DNA from 2 places in the Shewanella sp. SM87 genome. Region 1 is predicted to be linked to the other one. Evidence: predicted binding sites of a transcription regulator. Region 1 holds the regulator's gene; the other holds the start of a gene.
The links. Region 1 encodes LexA, which represses DNA repair genes until DNA is damaged. Its sites were predicted from a motif close to TACTGTATNNNNATACAGTA; they were not measured.
Positions count from the first base shown of each region.

Region 1 (3,406 bases):
AAGCGATTTCAACTTTAGTGCTTTCGTGAAAGTGGGACGCGACAGCGCCTTTGGATTTTCTGTGGTTGATCATGGCGTAAATCATGACGCCAAAGACCACTAGGCCTATTGCGCAGCAGATATACAAGATGGTCATGTGCAAGTGATAAACCTTGCCACTGATCTCGGTCACGCCAGGGGTCATGTTGAACCGCATGTCCGCGGCGGTCAACGGTGGTGCGAAAAGCACCACGAGTAAACAATACAACAATTGCTTCACAAGACTTCTCCTCTGCCAATTGCGAATAGCAACTACAAAGAAGAGCAACACAGTAAGTCTCAACTCTATGCAAACTCTTCAGTTCCCAAAAAAGCTTTTTTGACTTCAACGTGCGTTGGCGGCTGTTACTTTTAATCAAGTATTGTTACTGCTGGTAATTAGCCACGCTGGCACATACTGCTGAAATAAATCTGTTCTCTATTTTTAGTGGCGCTTCGAGTTCGATAAATACTCGATTCATTGACCACGGAAGGTGATATATCATCACCGACTTAACCAACCATACTTGCTGTTTAAATATTGATCAAGATCACTTATTTATCTAATTATCTGAAAAATTGCCAAAAAAAAGCCTCACATTCATAGGTGAGGCGGCTTTCAAGGTAAAAATTAAATGAATATTTAGTGTACAGCGCTAAAAAAAGATTGCTGACCGAAGAGATTGCCTTGCTCAATGCGTACGTCGGCATGTAAGTGACTGTTTACGTCTTCAAGCACTATGCCCATAGCTCGGGCACTTTTAGCCACGATTTGTAGGCGTCGATTATCCCGCGCATCCAATGATTGAGTCCAAGTAATGACTGCACTGGACGTACCACTTGTTAGGGCTTTCTCCATCGCCCACAGGGTTTCGACTTCATCTTTAGCATGTACCAGCAAAACTCTATCCATACGCACACCTGCGCTGGCGAGCATTTGCTTGTAGCCAATACTTGGAGGGTTGATGAGCACTAACCAACGGCCCTGTTGGCTTAACTGAGCGAGTTGTGCACTCAGATGAATTAATTCTTGGCGACCTTGAGTCTTAGTTGGCATGCAGGCGATGGGCGCATGGTGCCAGTCATAGTCAGCATCACGGACTTCATCGAGCCACAGGCCCGGATGGCGGGGGGCATTGCCAAGTAGTTTATTCATAGCCAATCTCCATTACGGATCACACCGACGGCGAGTCCTTCAATTGTTAAACTTTGGAAGCCTAAATCCACTTTAATCGGGGAGTAATCTTCATTTTCGGCATGTAGATAGACTACATTACCTTTTTTTTCGAAACGTTTAACAGTGACATCGTCATCGACTCTAGCGACAACCACTTGACCATTTCTAGCTTGTTCTACTTTATGAACTGCCAGCAAATCACCTTCGAGAATACCGATATTTTTCATGCTGTCGCCCTTTACTCGCAGTAAAAAATCGGCGGCGGGATGAAACATGCTTGGGTCGACTTGGTAGTACTGTTCAACATGTTCTTGGGCGAGGATAGGTTCACCCGCGGCCACTTGGCCGATGAGCGGTAAACCTGTTTCAGTCAAATCTTCGATTTCCGCAGGCAGACGAATGCCTCGAGATGTGCCTGGCATGATCTCAATGCAGCCCTTTTTTGCCAACGCTTTAAGATGTTCTTCAGCCGCATTGGCGCTCTTAAAACCTAAACGGGTTGCGATTTCTGCCCGAGTGGGTGGCATGCCAGTATCGGCAATATTTCGTTTAATTAGCTCTAAAATTTCAGCTTGGCGTGGCGTCAAAGGTCTCATGGTGTTTCCTGTTTTTCTATACAGTTACTGTTAGTATATACAGTATTATTTGCAGCGCAAGTATTAACCACTTTTTAGCTATGTTGGAGAGAATTAGCGAATATTGCCCATAGTCTGGTATTCTATCGGGCTAGTAAACGCACTTAATTGCATAAGAATAATGCCTAAACACGACTCTCTTTGGTTGAAATCATTACGTTGGATCCAAAAACACTTAGTGCACACTATTGTGGTACCTCAGGATCCCTTTGCCGATCTGAATCTGGATGCTTCCAGACCCCTTGTTTATGTGATGAAAACAGAATCTCTCAGTGACATAGCTGCTTTGAGCGAAATAACGGCTAAGTTAGGTTTACCAAGCCCTTATGAGCCTCTAGTGGCTAATGGTGTGACTGCGCCTCGGGTTGTCTGTCTTCAAGGACGTAAGCCACTGTTTGGCGAACGTGCTGGTAATGAGCCTTTCCTCGAATGCTTTATGCGTTTGTTAGCCGTGCATAAGGAACGTCCTGAATTGGATATTCAACTTGTGCCCGTGAGCTTGTATTGGGGTCGAACGCCAGGGAAAGAAGACGACACTATGAAGGCGGCCGTATTTGAGCGGGAAAACCCGACTTGGCTGCGCAAGTGCTTGATGATTCTGTTCTTAGGTCGACATAACTTCGTGCAGTTTTCGAATGCCGTATCCCTGCGTTACATGGCTGACGAACATGGCACCGACATGGGGATTGCCCATAAGTTAGCACGGGTTGCGCGCGTGCATTTCCGTCGTCAACGTAAGGTAATGACAGGGCCTGTGCTGCCAAACCGCCAAGCACTGTTTCATTCGTTACTCAAATCTGAGTCGCTGCGCAAAGCGATTCAAGAAGAAGCCGCCAGTAAAAAGATTTCTGAGACCCAAGCGCGCGAGACGGCTATTGAGTACCTCGATGAAATAGCAGCCGATTACTCAGATAGTTTAGTGCGTATTGCCGAGCGTTTCTTAACTTGGTTGTGGAACAAGCTTTATAGCGGGATCAACATTAAAGGCGCCGAGCAAGTTCGCCAGCTGCATCACGATGGCCACGAGATTGTTTATGTGCCTTGCCATCGCAGCCACATGGATTACCTGCTGTTATCGTATATTTTGTATTATCAAGGCATGGTTCCGCCGCACATTGCTGCTGGCATCAACCTCAACTTCTGGCCCGCGGGACCTATGTTCCGTCGCGGTGGTGCCTTCTTTATCCGCCGTAGTTTTAATGGCAACAAGCTGTATACCGCAGTATTTCGTGAGTATTTAGATCAGCTGTTTGCTAAAGGTTATTCGGTGGAATACTTCTCCGAAGGTGGCCGTTCACGTACTGGCCGTCTGTTGGCGCCGAAAACTGGCATGATCGCCATGACGATGAACAGCGTACTGCGCGGTATTGAACGTCCTGTCACACTTGTGCCTGTGTATTTAGGCTATGACCATGTGATGGAAGTGGCGACTTACCATAAAGAGTTAAGCGGTAAGAAAAAGAAAAAAGAATCTGTGTGGCAGGTGTTCGGTGCCATTCGCAAATTAGGTAATTTTGGCCAAGGTTACGTGAATTTTGGCGAGCCTATTACCTTACAAAATTTCTTAAATGAGCGT
Region 1 is NZ_JAKKSC010000016.1:75,234-78,639, forward strand. Features, by position in the region: gene coxB (cytochrome c oxidase subunit II) at 1-259, opposite strand, end outside; gene L5M11_RS14000 (cell division inhibitor SulA) at 662-1,174, opposite strand; gene lexA (transcriptional repressor LexA) at 1,171-1,791, opposite strand; gene plsB (glycerol-3-phosphate 1-O-acyltransferase PlsB) at 1,952-3,406, shown strand, end outside.

Region 2 (3,406 bases), on a different contig from region 1:
AACGTCGTATGGCCGCTGAAGAAGCACGTCGTGAGAAGTTAACGAAAGACCGCATTATCTAAATAGTCTTGATTCGATCATAGCCTCCGATTTAGGGGGCTATTTTTTGCCTCGTATTTTCTTACACGGGTTAATCATTTGAGATTTATCCTTGGGATTAGAGTGGGATAGCAAGTTAATCTAAGCAGGAATGAGAATGCTTTTCATCATTAAGTGAGTGAAATATAAAGATAATTTGAGTTGGTCGATAAATTGTACTAGGCTAGAAGCTTGATTTAGATCAATCTTTTCACGCTTACCAAGGATAGTAACTTATGAAAGGTCATCCTAAAGTGGTTGGGCAACTGAATCGGGTGCTTACCTGTGAGTTGACCGCCATCAATCAATATTTCCTCCATGCCCGCATGTTTAAACATTGGGGCTTAGAGAAGTTAAACCACGTCGAATACAAAAAATCCATCCAAGATATGAAGCATGCCGATAAGCTCATCGAGCGAGTGCTGTTTTTGGAAGGTCTGCCTAATCTGCAACAACTCGAAAAACTTCGCATTGGTGAACATAGCCAAGAGATGCTCGATTGCGATCTGGCCATGGTGCAAGAGCAGCTTACATTGCTGCGTGATGCGATCAGCTTGTGTGAAGCTGAACAGGACTATGTGAGCCGCGATCTGCTGGAAGATATTCTCGAAGACGAAGAAGAGCACTTAGATTGGCTTGAGTCGCAGCAAGAGCTCATTACGCTAACCGGTATTCAAAATTATCTACAATCGCAAATTAGCGACCAATAGGAGCAAAATATGAAAGGCGATAAAGACGTCCTCGATGCGTTAAATCGACTCCTAACGGGAGAACTCTCGGCAATGGATCAGTATTTTGTCCATGCCCATATGTACGAAGATTGGGGCCTGAAAGAACTCTATGAGCGTATCGCCCATGAGTCAGATGATGAGAAAGCCCATGCAGCCAAATTAGTGCAGCGCATTTTATTCCTCGAAGGTACACCCAATGTTGCCGCCCGTGAGGCATTGAACATAGGTAAAGATGTAGAAGAAATGCTACGTAATGATCTCGCCTATGAATACAAGGTCGCGGACGATTTGCGCAAAGTGATTGCACTGTGTGAGCAGAAGCAAGATTACCAGACCCGCGAAATCCTTGAAGTATTACTCGACGATACAGAGTCTGACCATATGTATTGGCTCGAAAAACAACTTGGGCTTATTGACCGTGTTGGATTGCAAAACTACCTGCAAACTAAGATGTGAGCCTTAGATTGTTAGGTTGAGTAAATACCTAGGTCACTGAGTGTAATGGCCTAGGAAACTCAGTTATTAAGCATGTCTGTTGTTCCTCACACTTGTCTTGTTCTCTTTTCCAGCGCTAGGCCACATCTTATTGGCCCAAATCTATCAGGAATACTTGATTACTGTTTTTATATACAGTATTTTGGCGTTGGAGGAATTCAACGTGCGAAAAATTATTCATATCGATATGGACTGCTATTTTGCTGCAGTGGAAATGCGCGACTTTCCTGAGTACCGTGGCAAGCCTTTAGCCGTAGGCGGCAGTAGCGACCGTCGCGGTGTTATCAGTACTTGTAGTTACGAGGCACGTAAATTCGGTGTACGTTCAGCAATGGCAACGGCTTATGCCTTTAAGTTGTGCCCTGAGCTGATTTTAGTACCAGGCCGGATGCAGGTTTACAAAGAAGTGTCGCTACAAATTCGTGAAATATTTTCCAGATATACCCAATTAATTGAGCCGCTTTCCTTAGATGAAGCTTATTTGGATGTGAGTGAGTGCCAACAATATAAGGGCTCTGCGACCTTGATTGCGCAGGCCATTCGTCGCGATATCTTAGCCGAAACGGGTTTAACCGCATCGGCGGGTATCGCGCCAGTAAAATTTTTAGCTAAGGTCGCCTCGGATCTGAACAAGCCAAACGGCCAATATGTCATTACGCCAGAGACGCTTTCTGAGTTTGTTAAGACCTTAACGCTGCGTAAAATTCCCGGTGTTGGTAAAGTCACCGCCGAAAAGCTCTCTTCGCTCGGGCTCAATACCTGTGGTGATGTGCAAGCTTATTCTAAACCTGAGCTCTTAGCGCGATTCGGTAAGTTTGGTGGCGTGTTGATTGAGCGTTCCCAAGGCATAGATGAACGGGGGATTTCTGCCGACAGAGAGCGCAAATCAGTGGGTGTTGAAACCACATTAGCGAAGGATATTTATAGTTTAGAGCAGTGCCAGCAGGTGATGCCGAGTTTGATCCAAGAACTGTCCTTGCGTTTAAGTCGCAGTGCTAAGGAACGCAAAATACATAAACAGGTGGTCAAACTTAAGTTTAACGATTTCAAGCAGACTACAATTGAGCACCGGAGCGATGAAGTCTCAATTGTAATGTTCTATGAGCTACTCGCACAGGCTATGGAAAGGCAAGAAGGCCGTGGCATTCGTCTATTGGGTATTTCGGTCGGCCTCGCCGATTCTACTCTTGTCGTCGCCACAAGCTTAAACGGCCAGACTCAGTTGGATTTAGCACTCTAGCCGTTTATTGAGTCGATAAGCCGCAGACTCATGCCTGCATTGGCTCAATAAGCCTCGGGTGGATTCGCCAACATAAAATCAATTAACAGTCTGACTCGTAAGGGCAGGTTGTCTCGATCGCGATACATTAAGTAGGCGGTACGCGGAATACCTTGCCACTCGGGCAGTATTTGAATGAGTTTGCCACTTCGTATCTGTTCACTCGCCATGCTGATGGGTATGAGTCCAATCCCAAGCCCCGCCACCACGGCCTGACAGGCAATCGCCATATCATCGACGGCTAATTTGATATTCCCCCTTGGTTCAAACTCGACATTTTGCCCTGTGCTATTGTGCTGTAAACGCCACGTTTTTGTGGGCTTGGCGATGATAACCGGATGCTGATCCAGCTCTTCAATGGATTGCAGCGCATGCCACTGCGTTGCCGATGTGCTGGTGCAAAGTACAAAGCTAATCGTGGTAAGTGGCCTTGCAATCCAATCGGGATCTTTAGGTTCGCCCACTCGAAAGGCGATATCGATGGCGTTTTCACTGACATCGATATTCATGTTCGACAGACTTAAATCGATATCAATATTGGGATAATGCCGTTGGAAGGCGTTGAGTGATTCACCCAGCCAGCGATAGGTTGTATTGATGGGCGCCGAGATCCGCAATTTGCCAACCGCTTGATGTTTATCCGCATGCAACTCACCAGATACCTGGTTTAACTCGATAAATAGCGGGCCGCAGCGTTCGAGATACCGCTGACCTGTGGCGGTAAGATTGACTCTATGGGCGTCTCTGTGCAGTAAACGCAGGCCTAAGGATTGTTCTAACAGATTGATTCGACGGCTTAAGGTTGAAGGTGGAATGCCTAAGT
Region 2 is NZ_JAKKSC010000010.1:75,342-78,747, forward strand. Features, by position in the region: gene nqrM ((Na+)-NQR maturation NqrM) at 1-62, shown strand, start outside; gene bfr (bacterioferritin) at 315-788, shown strand; gene bfr (bacterioferritin) at 798-1,265, shown strand; gene dinB (DNA polymerase IV) at 1,468-2,544, shown strand; gene L5M11_RS10190 (LysR family transcriptional regulator) at 2,589-3,406, opposite strand, start outside.
Region 2: dinB (DNA polymerase IV) is a predicted target of LexA. The motif match lies at 1,425-1,444, and genes of this name have one in related genera.